DNA from 2 places in the Streptococcus suis S735 genome. Region 2 is predicted to be linked to the other one. Evidence: predicted binding sites of a transcription regulator. Region 2 holds the regulator's gene; the other holds the start of a gene.
The links. Region 2 encodes CtsR, which represses protease genes until heat stress. Its sites were predicted from a motif close to TTGGTCAAAAAAGGTCAAANA; they were not measured.
Positions count from the first base shown of each region.

Region 1: the regulator CtsR is predicted to act here: its motif matches at 5,437-5,457, upstream of YYK_RS06720 (ATP-dependent Clp protease proteolytic subunit).

Region 1 is NC_018526.1:1,359,996-1,370,634, forward strand. Features, by position in the region: gene YYK_RS06690 (ABC transporter ATP-binding protein) at 1-287, opposite strand, end outside; gene YYK_RS06695 (ABC transporter ATP-binding protein) at 287-1,051, opposite strand; gene YYK_RS06700 (branched-chain amino acid ABC transporter permease) at 1,051-1,998, opposite strand; gene YYK_RS06705 (branched-chain amino acid ABC transporter permease) at 2,001-2,888, opposite strand; gene YYK_RS06710 (ABC transporter substrate-binding protein) at 3,104-4,273, opposite strand; gene YYK_RS06715 (YlbG family protein) at 4,404-4,676, opposite strand; gene YYK_RS06720 (ATP-dependent Clp protease proteolytic subunit) at 4,803-5,393, opposite strand; gene upp (uracil phosphoribosyltransferase) at 5,510-6,139, opposite strand; gene YYK_RS06730 (glycoside hydrolase family 13 protein) at 6,219-7,835, opposite strand; gene gtfA (sucrose phosphorylase) at 7,909-9,357, opposite strand; gene YYK_RS06740 (carbohydrate ABC transporter permease) at 9,427-10,257, opposite strand; gene YYK_RS06745 (carbohydrate ABC transporter permease) at 10,268-10,639, opposite strand, start outside.
Region 2 is NC_018526.1:1,763,492-1,774,130, reverse strand. Features, by position in the region: gene YYK_RS08745 (S8 family serine peptidase) at 1-2,486, shown strand, start outside; tRNA gene YYK_RS08740 (tRNA-Cys) at 2,529-2,599, opposite strand; gene YYK_RS08735 (P-loop nucleotide/nucleoside kinase family protein) at 3,140-3,652, shown strand; gene rpsB (30S ribosomal protein S2) at 3,999-4,775, shown strand; gene tsf (translation elongation factor Ts) at 4,931-5,971, shown strand; gene YYK_RS08720 (hypothetical protein) at 6,234-6,935, opposite strand; gene YYK_RS08715 (DUF6568 family protein) at 6,935-7,273, opposite strand; gene YYK_RS08710 (CtsR family transcriptional regulator) at 7,423-7,881, shown strand; gene YYK_RS08705 (ATP-dependent Clp protease ATP-binding subunit) at 7,887-10,340, shown strand; gene YYK_RS08700 (AAA family ATPase) at 10,454-10,639, shown strand, end outside.

The DNA of each region.
Region 1 (10,639 bases), 400 kb from region 2:
ATAACAGTCAAGCCTGCAAAAACATGACGACCTTCTGGAACTTGTGATAAACCGTCCGCCACGATTTTACGAGCAGGAACTTTTTGAATCTCATTTCCAAGGAAAGAAATCGTTCCAGCTGATGGACGAACAAGCCCTGAAATAGTACGAAGGATAGAGGTTTTACCAGCACCATTAGCGCCGATAAGGGTTACAACTTCACCTTCATTAACCTCAAAGCTAACATCTTTAACAGCTTCGATAACACCGTAGTTAACGGAAAGATTTTTTACTTCTAACATTGCCATTAAGCTTCACCTCCAAGGTAGGCTTCAATTACACGCTTGTTATTACGAATTTCTTCTGGTGTACCATGGGCAATCAAACGACCGTACTCCAATACGTATATCCGCTCCGTCACTTCCATAACCAAGCTCATATCGTGTTCAATCAAGATGATAGTAATGCCAAATTCTTCTTTGATTTTACGGATGAGTTGGGTCAATTCTGCCGTTTCTTGTGGGTTCATACCAGCCGCTGGCTCATCCAAGAAAAGAATTTTCGGTTCAGTCGCAAGGGCACGAACGATTTCCAAACGTCGTTGTTGACCGTAAGGAAGGTTTTTAGCTAATGTATCTGCATCTCCATCCAAATCGAAGATTTTCAAAAGTTCAATCGCTTTTGTTTTCAACGCTTCTTCATTCTTATAGAATGCTGGAAGACGGAAGAAACTTGCAAATACTTCTGATTTACCATGGTTGCCAAGACCAATCAAAACATTTTCCAAAACGGTCATATTTTTGAACAAACGAATGTTCTGGAAAGTACGACCTAGACCAAGCGAAGCAATTTTTGATGGTGCTTTACCGTTCAAAATAGTCCCTGCCAGAGAAATTGTCCCCTCGCTTGGCTCATAAACACCTGTTAAGAGGTTGAAAAGAGTCGTTTTACCAGCACCGTTTGGACCGATAAGACCAACCAATTCCCCTTCATGAAGTTCCATGGTCACGTCACCAACGGCAGTCAGGCCACCGAAGTTCTTGGTTAAATCTTTTACTTCAAGTAATGCCATTACTTAACCTCCTTCTTCTTGAGTAGAGCCGCTACGCTGAATTCCTTAGTTCCCAAAAGACCTCCAGGACGGAAAATCATCAAGAGAATAAGAGCTAATGAATAGATAATCATTGAAATATCAGAGTAACTCTTGAGGAATACGTTCAAAATACCAAGTACAATGGCTGCTACAAAGGTACCTGTGATAGAGCCCAAACCACCCAATACAATGATAATCAAAACGTTAACAGAGGTCATAAAGGCAAAGTCTTTCGGAACAATTGTCCCAACGTATCCTGCATGGAGACCACCTGCAATGGCTGCCGTCATGGCACCAAATACAAAGGCTGAAACCTTAACAAATGTTGGATTGACACCTACAGATTCTGCCGCAATTTCATCCTCACGAACAGAAATTGTAGCACGTCCCATCGGACTGCGCAAAAAGTTAACTGTCACCAAGGTTGTGATGATTACAAAAATATAAACTAAAGGCCAGCTTGTAAAGAGTGGTATAGACATAATACCTGCTGCACCATTCGTTACACTACCACCATTGATAATTAAAATACGAATAATCTCTGCAACACCAAGAGTCGCAATTGCAAGGTAGTCACCTTTCAAACGAAGGGTTGGAATACCGACTAAAAGAGCTACTGCACCTGAGATTAACATCCCAACAATCAAGGCGATAGCAAATCCACCATAAGTCGGCATCATTTTCCCAAGAATACCTACTGCATAAGCACCAATAGCCATAAAACCAGCATGACCAAGTGAAAATTGACCTGAGAAACCGACAATCAAGTTTAAACCAACTGCCAAGATAATTTGAATACCGATTTGCTGAACAATCTGGATGTAGTAAAAATTCAGAATCCCTGCTGATACAAGACCTTGAATAAGTCCAAAACCAGCCAATAAGATAGCCAACCAAATCGCATTAACTTTTAAATTTTGCTTCATGGTTACACCTTCTCTTTCACATTTTTACCAAGAATACCACTTGGACGCACCAAGAGGATGATGATCAAAACAGTATATACGATCGCATCGCGGAAAGTATCGAATTCAATCACATAGGTGAATGTTTCGATGATACCGATAACGAAGCCACCAAGCGCTGCACCTGGAATAATACCGATACCGCCCAATACTGCCGCAACAAAGGCTTTCAGACCTGGCGTCATCCCCATCAAAGGCTCAATCTGGTTGTAGTAGAGACCTAGGAGAACACCCGCAGCACCCGCAAGAGCTGACCCAAGAGCAAAAGTAAAGCTGATTGTACGGTTTACATTGATCCCCATAAGCTGAGCTGCATCGCTATCTACAGAGACCGCACGCATGGCTTTCCCCATTTTTGTACGTTTGACAATTAATTGAAGTGCAACCATCAACGCAAGCGATACACCAAGAATAATCAACTGGATATTCGTAACAGAAACTGGACCAAGGTTAAAAGTCACAGCTTCGATTGCTTGTGGAAAGGCTTTTACGTCTGCTGTAAAGAATTTAATCATAGTGTATTCTAAGAAGAAGGATACACCGATAGCCGTAATCAAAGCTGCTATACGCGTTGAATTACGCAAAGGACGATAGGCTAAAAACTCTATAACTACACCGAGAATAGCCGTCCCTACCATCGCTAGAATGAGAGCAACAAAGAAACGCGTTCCACCATCTGCAATAAAAGTTAAATTATTTAATAGGAAGTACCCCATAAAAGCACCCATCATATACAAATCACCATGGGCGAAGTTAATGAGTTTGATAATTCCGTACACCATGGTATAACCAAGGGCCAAAAGGGCATAAACAGAACCAAGAATCAAACCATTGACAAGTTGTTGAAGCATAGGTTCACCAATCTTTCTAAATATTTTTCGAGCTCAATAGCATTGTTACATTATACAAAATTTTCTGAAAATAAGCAAGTTAGACAGAGAGTTTAATCATTAAAATTACAGAAAATTTAACCAACCCAAATTTAACCAAATTTTATATCCGCATGTATACTATTCTATACATTCTGACAAGTGAAAAAGAGGGAATTCCCTCTTTTCATCCACTATTAGTCAATAGAGATAGTATCTACAGATGATTCTTCTCCGTTTGTTAAACTAACAACATAAACTGATTTAATGACATTGTGCTCTTTGTCAACAGACATTGTACCAGTCACACCTTTAAAGTCTTTCAGAGCTGCAAGATTAGCCTTCACTGCTGCTGAATCAGCTGCACCTTTTGCTGCTTCTGCTGCCATGTAAACCGAGTCGTAAGCTAAAGCTGAGAACATTGATGGCTCTTCATTGTATTCTTTCACATAGGCATCATAGAATGCTTTTGCTTTTTCGCTTGCTGATGTTACAAATCCAGAAAGGTAGTAAACATTTGATGCTGCTGATGCAGTTGCCAATTCAGTAAATTGTGGTGAGTCAAAACCATCTGAACCAAGAATTGGCTTGTCAATACCCAAACCGCGTGCTTGCTTCACAATTGTACCTGTTTCATTGTAGTAACCAGGCATGATGATCGCATCAAATTCCTTATCTTTCAATTTTGTCAAAGCAGCTTGGAAATCTTTATCGCCAGAAGCAAATGTGATTTCTGAAACGATTTCTCCTGTGTATGCTTTCTTGAACGCCTCTGCTACACCCTTACCATAATCAGAAGAGTTGTCAAAGTAAAGAACAACTTTCTTAGCTGACAAGTTCTCAGTAGCGTATTTAGCCATAATTTGACCTTGATACCCATCTGTAAAGGTTGTACGGAAGAAGTATTCTTGGACCTCACCTTTATCGTTCACAACCAAGGTTGTTTGAGTTCCTGAAGGAGTAATCATAGGAACACCAGCAGATGTCAATGCTGGAATAGAGGCTGCTGAAGCTCCTGATGTAGCAGGGCCAATCACAACGTTTGCCCCTTCACTTGCCAAGCTTGTTGCAACAGTAGCTGCCTCTGCTGTTTCAGACTTGTTGTCTTTTGTGATCACTTCGATTTTTTTGCCGTCAATACCACCTGCAGCATTGATTTCTTTCACGGCAAGGTTGGCACCTTTTTCCTCTGTTTGACCATAAGATGAAACAGCACCTGACAACTCCAAGTTGTAGCCGATTTTAAATGTATCACCTACAGAAGAACCTGCGGCTGAAGTATTGGTTGTCGAAACATTACCACATGCAGCGAGTAGAGCTGCAGAGGCAAATGTAGCAAGCGCTACTGCAAATTTTCTTGTTTTCATGAAAACTCCTTAAATCTTTCTTAAATTTTACGATGTATCTAATATACTGAATTATCTGAAAATTGTCAACAAAAAAGAAAAAAATTTTAAAATAAAAAATTAGCAGGGAATACATACCTGCTAATTCCGACTATCCTACGACTGATGGTTCTTCATCTCTCCATAGATTACCTACAAAGTTTTGGTCTAATTCCTTAATGTATGAAGGAACCACTTTTTTTACAAAACGTTCCTTTTTCAATTTTAATATGGTAGCTTCTACTAGTTCTTGATCCATATACACCAAAACATATCGCAAGCGTTTGGAATGGTAAACAATATCTCCATATTGGCTGAGTTTACGTGCATCACGATTGTAGTGTAAATAGACAGTTAAGCAAGTGCGATTTTTCTTCTCAAACATGTCTTCTCCTCTAAAAATTCTCTTTCTATATTATACCGTTTTCAATGATAAATGAAAAGCTCCAACTACCTGTAAAAGAGTTGGAGCTAATAGGAATAGTCAGTACTATTACATATTTGTCACTGCTTATTTGACTTTTGTATTGTCCATAATCTGGTCAATAAATCCGTAAGCCAAGGTTTCTTCAGCTGACATCCAGTAATCACGTTCCGCATCCTTGTGGATTTGCTTGACTGTCTTACCTGAGTTGTCTGCCAAGATTTTTTCTAGCTTATTACGTGTTTTTAATAGGTGTTCTGCAGCAATAGCCATATCTGTTTGCTGAGTACCACCACCAGTTCCACCCATTGGCTGGTGAATCATGTACTCTGCATTTGGCAACATGAAACGTTTGCCCTTGGCACCGCTTGATGCAATGATGGTTCCCATGCTCGCAGCTGTTCCCATAACGATGGTTTGAACATCAGCTTTAATGAAATTCATCGTGTCTACAATGGCAAGACCTGCTGACACCGATCCTCCTGGCGTATTAACATAGAGGTAAATATCCTTTGTAGGGTCTTGGGCATCAAGGAAAAGCAATTGTGCAATGATAGAGTTTGCCATGTTGTCCTCAACTGGTCCTGTCAACATGATAATACGGTCTTTCAAAAGGCGTGAGTAAATATCATAAGAACGCTCACCACGGCTAGTTTGTTCAATAACTACTGGAATCATAAAATTACTCCTTTTCGAGATTTTCTGTACCCATTATATATAAATAGTCAAAATTGGTCAAATAAAAAACACGATTTCAGGAAATGAAAAAGAAACCAGCAGAGCTGATTTCTTAATTATTTTGTACCGAACAAGCGGTCACCTGCATCTCCCAAACCTGGTACGATGTAGCCTTTTTCATTGAGTTTTTCATCCAAAGCTGCTGTATAAATATCAATGTCTGGATGTGCATCTTGAAGAGCTTTTACACCTTCTGGAGCTGAAACAAGAGCAACAAATTTGATATTTGAAGCACCACGTTTTTTCAATGAATCAACTGCAAGAATAGCTGAACCACCTGTAGCAAGCATTGGATCAACTACAAAAATATGACGTTGATCAATGTCTTCTGGTAATTTCACAAGATACTCAACGGGTTGAAGGGTTTCTTCATCGCGGTACATACCGATGTGACCAACTTTAGCTGCTGGTACCAAGCTTAGCAAACCATCAACCATACCAACACCTGCACGAAGAATTGGTACGATAGCTAATTTTTTACCTGCAATTTGTTTCTGAACTGTTTTAGTGATTGGCGTTTCAATCTCCACATCTTCAAGTGGCAAGTCACGCAAAACTTCGTAACCCATCAGCATCGCGATTTCATTAACCAACTCACGAAAATCCTTTGTTGAAGTAGATGTACGACGAAGGATAGACAACTTATGCTGAATGAGTGGGTGTGAAATGACTTGGAATTTCCCCATGATGATAAAACCTCTCTTTTTTGTTTTTTCTATTTTACCAAAAAAATTGAAAAAATGCTTGAGAATATGGCAAATTTATTTATTTTTTGAAAACGATAGCTTCAAAAGGTCTCAACATCCCTTTATTAATCGCCTCTTCGTTTTCATAATTGTTCATGAAAATAGAATATTCTTCCACAGCTATAGTATAAGCCTGTTCCTGGCTTGAAAAGTTTACCAATATGATGAAATCATCCTGTTCATCATATTTACGGTAGGCCATTACCGAGCTATTTCCAGTCTCCATCACTTCATATTTTCCTTCAGACATACAAGGATACTCTTTCCGAAGAGCAATTAATTTTTGATAGGTATAAAAAAGTGATTGTTTGTCTGCAAGTGCTTTTTCAACATTGATGTCTTTGACAGTATCTCCCAAAGCCAGCCAGGCTTGACCTGTACTGAAGCCTGCTCCTTCTGCCTCTGTCCATTGCATTGGACGACGAGCATTATCTCGACCTTTGGCATTTATAGAAGTAATCAATTCCTCCTTGGTGAAGCCATTTTCAATCCGTTCCGCATACATGCGACGTGTTTCAATATCGTCCGCTTGGCTAATATCTGTAATTGGCGTATTAATCATACCAATTTCCTCACCTTGGTAGATATAAGGTGTCCCTGACATAAAATGAAGATAGATAGCCAACATTTTACCACTTAGTTCACGAAATGCAGGTCGATCATCACCGAAGCGAGAAATGGCACGAGGTAAATCGTGGTTATTCCAGAAAAGCGAGTTCCAGCCTTTACCAACCAGTTCAGTCTGCCATTTGGAGAGAACCTTATGCAAACGTGCTGGATCAAGCGGTGCCAAATCCCACTTTTCTTTCCCTTCCTGCTGATCAAGTCCGACATGTTCAAATTGGAAAATCATCGAAAATTCTTTTCTGTCAGGGTGTGAATATAACTGAGCATTTTCTGGATTGGCACTCCATGTCTCCCCAACAGTCACTAAGTCGTAAGCACCAAAGGTTTTCTCGTTTAATTCCTGAATAAGAGGGTGGAGAGTCGGTCCATCGGCTGTAATTAATTTTTCTGGTTCTTTTCCAATCAAATCAATCACATCTAGCCTGAAACCGCCGACACCTTTTTCAATCCAAAAATTAATCATATCCCAGATTTCTTGTTTCAGAGCAGGATTTTTCCAGTTCAGATCTGGTTGCTTAACAGAGAATTGGTGGAGGTAGTATTTGTTCAGATGTGGAACGTATTCCCAAGCAGAACCTGAGAAGGTCGAGCGTAATTCATTCGGCTCATCAGCCCAAACATAATAATCATAATAGGGATTATCTGGTCCTTTGAGGGCTTCTTGAAACCAGAAATGTTCATCCGAGGTATGATTGAGCACCAAATCCATGATTATTTTGATATTGCGCTTATGGCCTTCTGCAATCAGCTCTTCCATATCTTCCATGGTCCCAAATTCTGGAGCAATTCCTTGGTAATTACTGATGTCGTAACCATTGTCATCCATGGGGGACTGATAAACAGGACTGAGCCAAATAGCATCAATTCCAAGCTCATGGAGATAATCTAATCGGCTGATAATCCCTCGAATATCCCCTACTCCATCTCCATTTGAATCTTGAAAACTACGAGGGTAAATTTGGTAAATGACGGACTTCTTCCACCAATCCGTCTTTTGTATTTCTGACATTTGATTGATCCTTTCTGCACAATCTTATTTAGTCAAGAAAAAGAGGTATCTCCCCTCTTTCTATATAATCATATTATAACTCAATTATGGTAATTTTTCCCTCTTCAATTTCAACAATTTCAAAGGATTTTTCTTTTAGGTTTGCTGTTAGACGGGCAGACACCCCTGCATCTTGATTATTCCAGAAAATTTCCATACTTGTTTCATCCAGCATCTTAACAGAGAACTCTCCGTCGAAAGCTGGACTTGTATTGCGGAATTTAAGGAGTTTGAACAAGGATTGTACAACTGGCCGTTGCACTTCCTGCTCAATTTCTTCCAAATCATAGTAATGGCGATTGATATTGCGCCCTTCCTTACTTGATTCTAAAAGTTCAATATCATTTTCGCCTGCAAGTAAACCAACATAGTAAATCTGTGGAATACCTGGTGCAAAACATTGGAGAACACGCGCTAATAGGTAAGCTTGGTCGTTATTGCCAAGAGCAGAATAATAAGTACAGTTAATCTGATAAATATCCAAATTATTATAGGCTTCTGTACTATAAATTTTCTTCACATTGGCACCTTGTGCATACAAGGCTTCACGCGTTTCCTCTGTCTCCTCATCCGTCAGCAAATCCTTAACATCCACAACACCGATTCCATCATGTGTATCAAGAGTTGTAAATTGCTTGCGAGGGCAAATCTCCATCCAGTGAACCAGGCGATTGACATGACCAGAATACAAAGCGTGGAGAACTAGCATTGGCAAGGCAAAATCATAAACATAATAATCTTGCTCGGCAATTTTCTGCTGAATGGTGTAGTGTTCATGAATTTCTGGTAAGATTTCTACATCTTTTGGTGCCAATAACTGACGTGGAAAATGGAGCATTTCCCAAATATCAGGCTCCACAAAGAAACAATTGGTTCCGATTTTTTTATTGGCATAAGCAAAGGCGTCCAAACGAATAATCGAAGCACCATGCTCTGCCAACTGTTCCAAATTTTCTTGGATGAAACGACGGGTTGTCTCCGTTGTCACATCTAAATCAATCTGCTGTTCATCAAAGGTACACCACACCTTCTCTTCACTACCATCAGCAAATGTTGCAATTCGATATGGAGCACGAGGTTTACGCTTATAGATCAAATCAACATCTTCTTGCGTTGGCTCACCATTTGGCCAAAAGTTTTTATAGCGAATAAACAAATCCGCATAAGCTGATTCATCTTTCTTTTCAAGAAAATCAAGGAAATAAGGAGATTTTGCAGAAATATGATTGATCATAAAATCGAACATCAGATAATAGTCCTTGCTCAATGCTTCAATATCTGACCAATCTCCAAATGCAGGGTCCACCTTTGTATAATCCATTGGCGCAAACCCACGGTCACCTGATGATGGGAAAAACGGCAGAATATGGATACCTCCCACAACATCCTTTAATGGACCTTCGAGGACTTTTTTCAAATCTTTAAGATTCTTGCCTAAACTATCCGAATAGGTAATCAACATAGCTTGGTTTTTAATTTTCATAGACTTTCTCCTTTGTAAGCCTTTTCTTTTTTCATTGTTAGAAAAGGTTGAACAAGTCAACCTTTGTAATTATTTGACAGAACCACTTGTCATACCTGAAATAATATGTTTTTGGAAGATGAGGTAAACAAGTAAGATTGGGATAATCCCCACCACATAGGAAGCAAATGATGGACCATAGTCACTAAAATACATACCTTGGTAATTGTATTGGAAAAGAGGTAAAGTCCACATGCTTTGATCACGGTTCAATACTAGTAAAGGCAAGAGGAAATCGTTCCAGACCCAGAGGGCATTGATAATCAAAACGGTTGCATGCATAGGTTTCATGAGTGGGAAAATGATTTTCCAGTACATAGTAAATTTATCACAGCCATCAATAGCTGCAGCCTCATCCATTTCTTCAGGAACAATGGTCTTAATATAACCGACGTAGAGGAAGAGGGCCTGAGGAACTGCATAGGTCAAATATAGAATAATCAAACCGACAATATTGTTCAAACCAAGGCTTGACATTAATTTGGTCATTGGGAGCATAATCACTTGGAAAGGTACAAAAATCCCAATAATCAAGAAAAAGTAGATAAAGTTAAACACTGTCTGACGTTTCATTTGACGGGCTACGGCGAAAGCTGCCATTGGAATAACAAGTAGAATCAAGCCAACAGCTACAATCGTAATCAAGGCAGAATTGCCAAAATATTGTACAATTCCATCATTAAACAAGCGTTCGTAGTTATTTAAGGTGAAATTTTCAGGAAGACCAAAGAAGTTGCTCGTAATTTCCTTGGTTGGTTTGAATGAGCTAATAATCGTTACAAGTAGCGGAATAAACATGAAGAGAATACCGCTGAAGAGCACGAGATAGACCCACCAATTTTTCTGTTTTTGAGTATTCATGCCTGTCCTCCTAGATTTCAAATTTCTTCGAAATTCTCATCTGAATTAATGAGATGACAATAATGAAGATGAAGAGTACTACAGCCAAAGCATTGGCATAAGAGAATTTATTGTCTACAAAGGCATAGTTGTAAACGAGTAAACCCAAGGATTCTGTTTTGCCGTCTGGACCACCACTTGTCAGTGCAAAGATAAGGTCAAATGCTGTCAAACCTGATTTCATAGCCAAAATGAAAACCATACTGATAGATGGTAATAAGAATGGAAGCTCAATGTTGAAGAACTGTTGAGAACGACTTGCACCATCAATAGCTGCTGCTTCCTTCACATCTTCTGGAATACTTTGCAAGCCAGACAAGAAGATGATGACTGGCATCGCCAG
Region 2 (10,639 bases):
ATGCACCGGCTTGGGAAACCAGTTCTAAATTGAAACTGACCTCAGTTTTATCTAGCTATAAACACAATAAGTCTGGGCGCTATATTGAACTTGGGCGTGAAAAGATTCAAGATAATCAATCGCCTCTCAATCCAGACAATATCGCAATTCAAAACCAGCATTCGGACAGTCAGATTGGGAATGCCTTTGTTCGATTTGCGCTATTGAGGGATATTACCAACTATGATTTGGATATTGTAAAAGAAGCTACAGAAGATGCTCCTGTTTTAAGGCGAATTGATACAGGAACCATGCTGTCTCGTGTTCGCTATGTAGATTATTTTGAAAGTCTATCGGAGTATTTCAAGCTTCGTACTCCGATAGAATTGCACCGTTGGGATGGGAAAGTGTACGATGCAAGCAATGATGAAAATATACCAGCACCGGAAGGACAATATTTCTTTAGATTGCGGGTAAAAAATAAAGAAAATGGGGCCTATCAGTATACCTATCTGCCAGTCAAAATTGATAATCAAAAGCCAGAGATTGTCGCGATTGATACCAATCGTCTATCCAGCCATAGAGAACTGGTCGTCACAGCCAAGGATAATAATAAAGTTTGGGAGGTTCGAGCTAATCTAAATGGAGAAGATCTTCTTGTTGAAAAGGTTGTAGATGATGCAGGTCAACTACATTACCATCTCAAAGAAGTGGAACTGCCACTCGATGCTAAAAATCATCTCCGTGTTGAGGTGATGGATATAGCGGGTAATGTGGTTGCTGTTGAAAAAGATTTGATGGCGCCTGTAATCCAGTTTAAAAATTTGGAAGATTTGATGGCAATTCGCAGTAAGAAAACTGTAGAAATTAAAGCGAACGTCTCAGCGCAAGTTTCCGATGTACAGGCTAACTTGGATGCTCAGGCTGTGAATTACTCTCTTGAGAATGGTCAACTATCTCTCCAGATTCCAGAGCAATCAGATGGACGTCATAGTTTTGAATTAATCTTGAAAGATAAGGATGGCAACCTTATTTACACTAAAACCTTGAATTATTTGGTAGATAATGAAAAGCCGACGATTGATCTTGATATTGAAAAAGATGAAGAGGATGAAGAGGTTATCCAGATTGGTAAAAATGGGCGTTTTACATTGAAAGGGAAAGTGAGTGATAATGTTAGTCTTCCTAAGGACATCAAACTTTACTATTCCAATCTAGACATTGGTAAGGGAGAGCTGAAAATCATAGATGTAAAAGAAGACGGCAGTTTTGAGCAAGACTTCTTTAAATCTGATTTTCCTAGAGCCATCATGTTAACTGCGGTAGATGAGAAGGGAAATAAATTAAAGGACCTTCGTATCAATACAAGTCCAGAGAGTCTGGATGAGGAGGAGGAAACAGAAGTTCCGATTACTGTCAATAACTGGCTGATTGACCCAATTCGTTTCAATAAAGAAAGTCTTGGTCGTGAGCTAGATAGCGGGTTGGTCGACTTCAAAAAGCAAGAAGATGGGACTTATCTATTTACATTTGAAATAGAAGCAGAAACCGAACAAGCTCATTCTGTGCGCATCAATGGTGGTGAAAAACGCTATTTTGAGGATGGGAAGTTGACCTATCCAGTTACTCTGATTGAAGAGGGAAATGTTGTGGATATAAGTGTGTACAATGAGGCAGATGAGTTGACTTACACGAAGAAATATCAGATGTTGGTTGATACAGAAAACCCTGTTTTACAGCTGGAAAATGAGGTGCTACCATTGGAAAGACAGGTAGTGGATAGTGAAGAAGATGAAGACGAGGAAAATCAGTATGCAGGAGTCCTCCTGGCAGATGCTGATGGGCACTTGACACTTACCGGAAGCGCCAAGGATAATGGAATTTATTGGTCCTTGAAGATCAACGAAGATTTTGTAGCTCGAGGAGGCTTCTGGAGGCAGTATGGAAATAATGAAAAAGCCTTTCGCTATGAGCTACATAGTCTGAAAGACGGGGATACAGTCAAACTTGATTTGAGTGACAGTTTTGGAAATGCTGTTGTGAAGAAATATAAGGTACGGTTAAATGACAAGGAAGTATCTGAGCAGGTTCCTGAAAAAGACCTTCATGTGGAGCGATCAGATAAGGATCAAACCCCTAGCATTCCTATTCTGAAATCGGAAGCGCATATACCAATGCCAAAAGAAGAGAATTCACTTGCTCCGCAAACAGGATCCACTGAAATCGCGCTGTTAACTGGCGATACAAGAGAAGATGGTGTGGAGCATTTGGGGAAACTTACAAAACATGAGGAGCCACTAGGAATTTCTGACGAGAGAATAGAAGTGTCCGTACCTCACAGAGAATTCTTTGAAAGAAGCGGAATAGGAGAGACAGGTGCATTAGCGGCGGATACTAGTGGGAAACTGCCTCAAACTGGGGATAGCCTGGGAAGTGTCTTTATAAGTACTTTGTTAGGTCTATTTGGTGGAGCTATGGCCCTCGGAAATTTGAAGCGAAAAGAATAAGTAAAAACCTAGGAAGATTCCTAGGTTTTTTAGAATATTAAAAGGCGGTAGACGGATTTGAACCGACGATCAAGCTTTTGCAGAGCCGTGCCTTACCACTTGGCTATACCGCCATAACAAAGAATATTCTACCGAAAAAAAAGCTGAAAGTCAAGAAAAATCTAGTGACTGTTTGTGACTGATAACAAATCTATAAAACAGTTGCGAAAACATAGGAGAATACGACGAAAAAGATAGGAGTACTTTTTGAGTATTGATGGCTAGTACCACTCTCTTTGTTTGATAGAAAAAGAGTGGAGCAAAAAGAATTAAGAAACACTTTGGGTAAGTGAATTCATTTTTACTGCAAGGAATGTTAAGGGAACAGAATTACGATAATAGTGCACCTCTTTAAGAAAGATTTGGAGGTGATAGAGTTTATTTTTGCTAAATAAAGATTAAACCAAGAAGAATATTCCATCTAAAACGGTTGTTTTTATTTACAGTATATTGCAAAGATAACTCAGGTACTTGATTAGATTAACTGAAAAAATGTGGGAACATGATATAATAAATTGAGTAAGAGATTAAAAAATAGATAGGATGACAAGCAGTGTTTCTTACAAATTTTCATATAAAACATAGATGCTTTGTCGCTTAGATAGGAGAAAATCATGATTGTTTTAATAACAGGAGCATCTCACACTGGGAAGACTGTGCTAGCTCAAAAATTACTTGAAAAATATCACTATCCTTATTTATCAATAGACCATTTGAAAATGGGGTTAATTCGTAGCGGCAATACTAAACTTTCAGTCGAAGAAGATGATAAACTTACAGCATATCTATGGCCTATTGTTCGTGAAATGATTAAAACTGCTATAGAAAATGAGCAAAACCTTATTGTTGAAGGGATCTATATCCCTTTTGATTGGGCAAACGACTTTGCAACAGCCTACCTTGACCATATCAGATATTACTGTCTTGTGATGAGTGAAAACTATATTCAGAAACACTTTGGAAGCATAAAGAAACATGCACGCCTTATAGAAAATCGTATAGATGATGAATGGTGTACGATGGAAAGTGTTTTAGAAGAAAATACTCGATTTTTTAGAAGGGCGAAAAAATATGATGCAAACATCCTATGGATTGATGAGAGTTACGAGATAGAGATTGATTTATGATAGAGAGACATTGTATCACAGTTTATCTAAGGGATACAACTAAGAGGAAGTAACACCAGATAGGCGTTACTTCCTTTCTATTTCTAAGAAATAGAAAGTAAAATGGATGAAGTTAAAAATAATAAAAAAGTAGTAACATAAAGAGAGACATATCCCGATCTATGAGCTTGGCATAATCTAGAGATTTGTGTACTGAAATGCTTGATTTTCACCTAAAACTTTGGTATACTTACTAAGTTGTCTAAACAACAAATACTCATCCCGGACCAATTGTGGTCTTGTTGCCGAAAGGTTGGGCTGCAAGTCGAAGTTCGGGAGAGGAGAAAAAACAAAAGGAGAAATACTCATGGCAGTAATTTCAATGAAACAACTTCTTGAGGCTGGTGTACACTTCGGTCACCAAACTCGTCGCTGGAATCCTAAGATGGCTAAGTACATCTTCACAGAGCGTAACGGTATCCACGTTATCGACTTGCAACAAACTGTAAAATTGGCTGACCAAGCTTACGAATTCATCCGTGACGCTGCAGCAAACGACGCAGTTATCTTGTTCGTAGGTACTAAAAAACAAGCTGCTGAAGCTGTTAAAGACGAAGCTATCCGCGCTGGTCAATACTTCATCAACCACCGTTGGTTGGGTGGAACTCTTACAAACTGGGGTACAATCCAAAAACGTATCGCTCGTTTGAAAGAAATCAACCGTATGGAAGAAGATGGAACTTTCGAAGTGCTTCCTAAGAAAGAAGTAGCATTGTTGAACAAACAACGTGCTCGTCTTGAAAAATTCTTGGGCGGTATCGCTGACATGCCACGCATTCCAGATGTAATGTTCGTCGTTGATCCACACAAAGAGCAAATCGCTGTTAAAGAAGCTAAGAAATTGGGTATCCCAGTTGTAGCGATGGTTGACACAAACACAGATCCAGATGATATCGATGTTATCATCCCAGCTAACGATGACGCTATCCGCGCTGTTAAATTGATTACAGCTAAAATGGCTGACGCTATCATCGAAGGCAACCAAGGTGAAGACAGTGTAGCAGCAGTTGAAGCTGAATTGGCAGCTGAGCCAGCATCTACAGAATCAATCGAAGAATTGGTTGAAGTTGTAGAAGGAAAATAAGTAACGAAGGCGTTAAGAAAAGCGTTAGATATATCTAAATTCTAGCTTTTTAGTCCGAGTACATTCTACATTATTTATCAGACACAAAAACAATCCTAGAGGGGCAGGGCTGAGCCCGCTCCTCTATTTTATAAATACAAACAAGGAGAATAGACATGGCAGAAATTACAGCAGCTCTCGTTAAAGAATTGCGTGAAAAATCAGGTGCTGGCGTTATGGACGCGAAAAAAGCATTGGTTGAAACTGACGGTGATATCGAAAAAGCGATCGAATTGCTTCGCGAAAAAGGTATGGCTAAGGCAGCTAAGAAAGCTGACCGTGTAGCAGCTGAAGGTTTGACAGGTGTTTACGTTGATGGTAACGTAGCAGCAGTTGTTGAAGTGAACGCTGAAACAGACTTCGTTGCGAAAAATGCTCAATTCGTTGAATTGGTAAACACTACTGCTAAAGTAATTGCAGAAGGTAAACCAGCTGACAACGAAGCAGCTCTTAAATTGGCTATGCCTTCAGGTGAAACCCTTGAAGAAGCATACGTAAACGCAACTGCAACAATCGGTGAGAAAATCTCATTCCGTCGCTTTGCTTTGGTTGAAAAAACAGATGCTCAAGCATTTGGTGCTTACCAACATAACGGCGGCCGTATCGGTGTTATCTCAGTTGTTGATGGTGGTGACGAAACTCTTGCAAAACAAATCTCAATGCACATCGCTGCGATGAAACCAACTGTTCTTTCTTACACTGAATTGGATGAGCAATTCGTTAAAGATGAGTTGGCACAAATCAACCACAAGATCGAACAAGACAACGAAAGCCGTGCAATGGTTAACAAACCAGCATTGCCATTGTTGAAATACGGTTCAAAAGCTCAATTGACTGATGAAGTGATTGCAGCAGCTGAAGAAGCTATCAAAGCAGAATTAGCAGCAGAAGGCAAACCAGAAAAAATCTGGGATAAAATCATCCCAGGTAAAATGGATCGCTTCTTGCTTGACAACACTCAAGTTGACCAAGCTTACACACTTCTTGCACAAGTGTACATCATGGACGACAGCAAAACAGTTGAAGCTTACTTGAACTCAGTGAACGCTTCAGTTGTAGAATTTGCTCGTTTCGAAGTGGGTGAAGGTATCGAGAAAGCTTCAAACGACTTTGAAGCAGAAGTTGCAGCGACAATGGCAGCAGCTCTTGGTAAATAATTGCTAGTCTTCATTTTATCTTTCATTACTTCGTTAACTCGCCTTGCCGTACTTCAGTACAGCCTGCGGCTCGTTTCCTAGTACTAAAAGCAAACTGATAGACTATTCAAAATCACAAGAACTTCCGAAAGGGAGTTCTTTTTTGGCAAAATCGGTCTTAGGGCGGATGTCGGATATGCTTGATTCGGTTATACTATTATCAATCCTAAATATTTTTCATAATCTCCTTAAAAAGCACCGGCCTTGTGGTCGGTGCTTTTTGTTAGATTTCTAAAATGTAAGCATCCCAGCTAGGCTTGTTTGGTTGTCGGAATTGGTCAGCTAAATGCATGGCGATAGGATCGCAGTCATCAGCCTCAAAGCTAATTTGCTCATACTGTTCAAATAGTTGGCAAATAACTGCTTGGATGAAGGAACCAAAGCTTTGTTCATCTTTTCCGCATACGTAGGCAATTTCATCGGTATCTATGAAGGCACAATTTTCTGAGTCTGTATAAACCAGATCAGGTAAGCCTTTTTCAAATTCTTCTTGACTGGCAGTCCAAGGATTGATGTCTTGGTGGACTGTTTGATAGTGGTCAAAAATTTGCTGACAGACTATTTGATAAGGTGCGGTGCCTTTGAGGACTATGCTTAAGTTGGAAGTGCCTGTTTGACTGAGATAGTCTTGCTTGGTCACTTCGAACTCATAACATTTCCGCTTGCAGACAAAGCCAGCTGTGGTAAGGAAATGGATTCTTTCCTGCTCTGCAGAGGAGAGCATAACTTGAAGAGGTTTTCCGCCTAAGGAAGTCTGTAGGGACTGGAAGAGCTGCTTTGCTATTTTGCAATCGAAATCAACCAAATCTAGTCGCAGATAGATATTGGTCTGGTGGTAGGGATTTTGGTTGCTGTGAATCTTGCCGAGTGGTCTTCCTTGATAAGAGATGTGGAAGGTGTTGGCTTGGTAGGAAATGTCTAGCATTAGTCTTGAATAAAAGCCGCAATCTCATCTTCCGTCATGCTGGAATCGCAGCGGACTTGGACACCAGTAGATTTAGCGACCAGGAGGCCTGGAACAGTTGGGACTTGGTAGTGGTCGCGGAGGGCCTGGAGTTCAGGGCTGACTTGGCTGGAGTCAAGGAAGTGGATGGTCACTTGCTTGTCTTGGGCAACCTTGTGGAGTTTTGGTGCGAAGCGGTTGCAGTAAGGGCAGGTTGCACGGCCGATGAAGAGGACCGCTCCCTCATTGGCAGTTAGAAGGCTCTGTGCCTGCTCCACGTTTACGCTGGTAAAATCTTGGATGTAGTCTTGAAAGTTCATGGGGTTCTCCTTTTTTTTCCTTTATTATAGAAGAAAGCAGAGCAAATTTCAAAAATTGGCTACGTTTGTGTGGAAGTGAGGCTTTCGCTTTCAAAAAGTGGATAAAAATAGTATAATGGTCAAAGATAGTCAAAGAAAGAGGCGATAGTATGGCGATGAAAAATACGTCGGATTATATCGAAGAACATATCAAAGCGATTTTAGATCAGGTCAGTGTAGCCGAGTTGCGTCGGAGCGAGCTGGCCAGTCGATTTGAAGTGGTGCCCAGCCAGATTAACTATGTTATCAAAACTCGTTTTACAGCCAGTCGAGGTTATATTGTCGAGAGCAAGCGGGGGGGTGGTGGCTACATTCGCATTGGGCGGATTACCTTTTCGGACAAGCATGAGCTAGTCCATGATTTGCTGAAGAATATGGGTGATAGCCTGTCGGCAACTGTTTTTGCGGACATTCTGCAGTTGCTCTTTGACGAGCAGTTGATGACGGAACGTGAGGGCAATCTCTTGTTGGCTACTAGTACAGATGAGGTTTTAGGGAACGAGGCTAGTGAAATTCGGGCTCGGATGATGTACCAAATTTTACGTCGATTGGATAGGAAAGAGGAGTAGTTAGAATGAAGATTTCAAGAGGGTTACAGGGTGTCTATGAAGATGCTCAATTGATTGCACAGCGTTATAGTAGTGACTATTTGGAGACCTGGCACTTGTTGTTAGCCTTTGTCATCAATCCAGATACCGTTGCGGGAGCTATTTTAGCAGAATATCCTGCGGATGTATTGGACTATGAACGTGCAGTTTATATGGTGATGGGGCGGCGTTACCATGAAGAGTTAGAGAGCTTTTTCTTTCTTCCATCGTCCAAGCGGGTGAAGGAATTGCAGGTCTTTGCCGAGAAGATTGCGGAGATTGTCAAGAGTAAGGGGCTAGGAACGGAGCATATTTTCATGGGAATGCTCTTGGACAAGCGTTCGACTGCCTCACAAATTCTGGATCAGGTCGGTTTTCACTTTGAGGATTCGGATGATAAGGTTCGTTTTCTGGATTTGCGGAAAAATCTGGAAGCCAAGGCTGGCTTTACCAAGGAGCATCTGAAGGCTATCCGCACCATGACGAAAGGTGGCAAGCCCAAGCAGGCAACGGTTGGCAATATGATGGGCATGACCCAGTCACAAAGTGGTGGCTTGGAAGACTATACACGTGATTTGACGGCTTTGGCCCGCTCAGGTCAGTTGGAGCCAGTCATCGGACGGGATGAGGAAATTTCCCGTATGCTTCAGATTTTGTCGCGGAAAACCAAGAACAATCCTGTCTTGGTTGGAGATGCGGGTGTTGGGAAAACAGCTCTGGCACTGGGTCTAGCCCAGCGGATTGCTAATGGAGAGGTGCCAGCTAGTCTTGTCAATATGCGGATCTTGGAATTGGACTTGATGAATGTCATTGCGGGAACGCGTTTCCGTGGGGATTTTGAGGAGCGGATGAACAATATCATCAACGATATTGAAGAAGATGGTCGAGTGATTCTCTTCATTGATGAACTCCATACCATTATGGGATCGGGGTCAGGGATTGACTCGATCCTGGATGCTGCCAATATTTTGAAGCCTGCTCTGTCCCGTGGGACTTTGCGGACAGTTGGAGCAACGACTCAGGATGAATACCAGAAGCATATTGAAAAAGATGCTGCCTTAGTACGTCGATTTGCCAAGGTGACCATTGAGGAACCGAGTGTAGCAGACAGCGTAGCAATTTTGCAGGGGTTGAAGCCAGCCTATGAGGCTCACCACAAGGTGACCATTTCGGATCAGGCGGTGGTAACGGCGGTAGCCTATGCCAAACGCTATCTGACCAGTAAGAATTTGCCAGATTCGGCTATTGATTTGCTGGATGAAGCCAGTGCGACGGTTCAAAATCGTGCCAAGGGACAGGTAGAAGAAGGTGGATTGACCGCTTTAGACCAAGCCTTGATGGCTGGGAAATACAAGACGGTAACGCAGCTCTTGCTTAAGGCTCAAGAGGCGGAAAATCAGGCGACTAGCTATAGCTTGGAAGTCACAGAAGAAGACATTTTGGCAACCCTCAGTCGCTTGTCAGGTATTCCTGTCACCAAACTGAGTCAGACAGATGCCAAGAAGTACCTTAATCTTGAACAGGAATTGCACAAGCGTGTTATCGGGCAGGAAGAGGCGATTTCAGCTGTCAGCCGGGCAATTCGCCGCAACCAGTCAGGCATTCGCACTGGTCACAGACCGATTGGTTCCTTTATGTTCTTGGGGCCAACAGGTGTCGGTAAGACAGAATTGGCCAAGGCCTTGGCGGAGATCCTCTTTGATGACGAATCTGCCTTGATTCGTTTTGATATGAGTGAGTATATGGAGAAATTTGCGGCTAGTCGCCTCAACGGTGCTCCTCCAGGCTATGTTGGCTATGAAGAAGGGGGCGAGCTGACAGAAAAAGTTCGCAACAAGCCATACTCTGTCCTACTTTTTGATGAGGTGGAGAAAGCACATCCAGATATTTTCAATGTTCTTTTGCAGGTCTTGGATGACGGTGTCTTGACGGACAGAAAAGGTCGCAAGGTTGATTTCTCTAATACGGTCATCATTATGACGTCTAACTTAGGGGCAACCGCTTTACGTGATGATAAGACAGTTGGGTTTGGGGCTCTTGATTTGTCTAAGAGTCAGGAACACGTTGAAAAACGGATTTTTGAGGCGTTGAAGAAGGCCTATCGTCCTGAATTTATTAACCGGATTGATGAAAAAGTGGTCTTCCATAGCCTGACAGAAGCAGATATGCAGGATGTGGTCAAGGTCATGGTCAAACCATTGATTGCCGTGGCGGCCAGCAAGGGTATTACCCTCAAATTGCAGGCTTCTGCTCTTAAACTCTTGGCCAAAGAAGGCTACGATCCAGAAATGGGTGCCCGCCCACTTCGTCGCCTCCTCCAAACCAAGTTGGAAGATCCATTGGCAGAAATGCTCTTACGTGGAGAACTGCCAGCTGGTGTGACCTTAAAAGTAGGGGTCAAGGCCGAGCAGTTGAAGTTTGATAGTGTGAAAGCAGGTTAGACCTGCTTTTCTTTCGGCTTGCTATCTTTTTATAAAAAAATATAAAAAACTCTTGACTTTGGTTTGAGAAAAGAGTAGGATATAAAATATAAAAAACAATAAAAAGGTAGATTATGAAACAAGCAGTAGCAGTTATTTTTGGGACCTTTGCTCCCATGCACAAGGGTCATATTGACCTGATTCAACGAGCCAAGCGGGAATGCGATCGGGCGGTCGTCATCGTGTCGGGCTATAAAAATGACCGTGGTCATCAGATTGGTCTCGGTTTGCAGAAACGTTTCCGCTATATCCGCGAAACC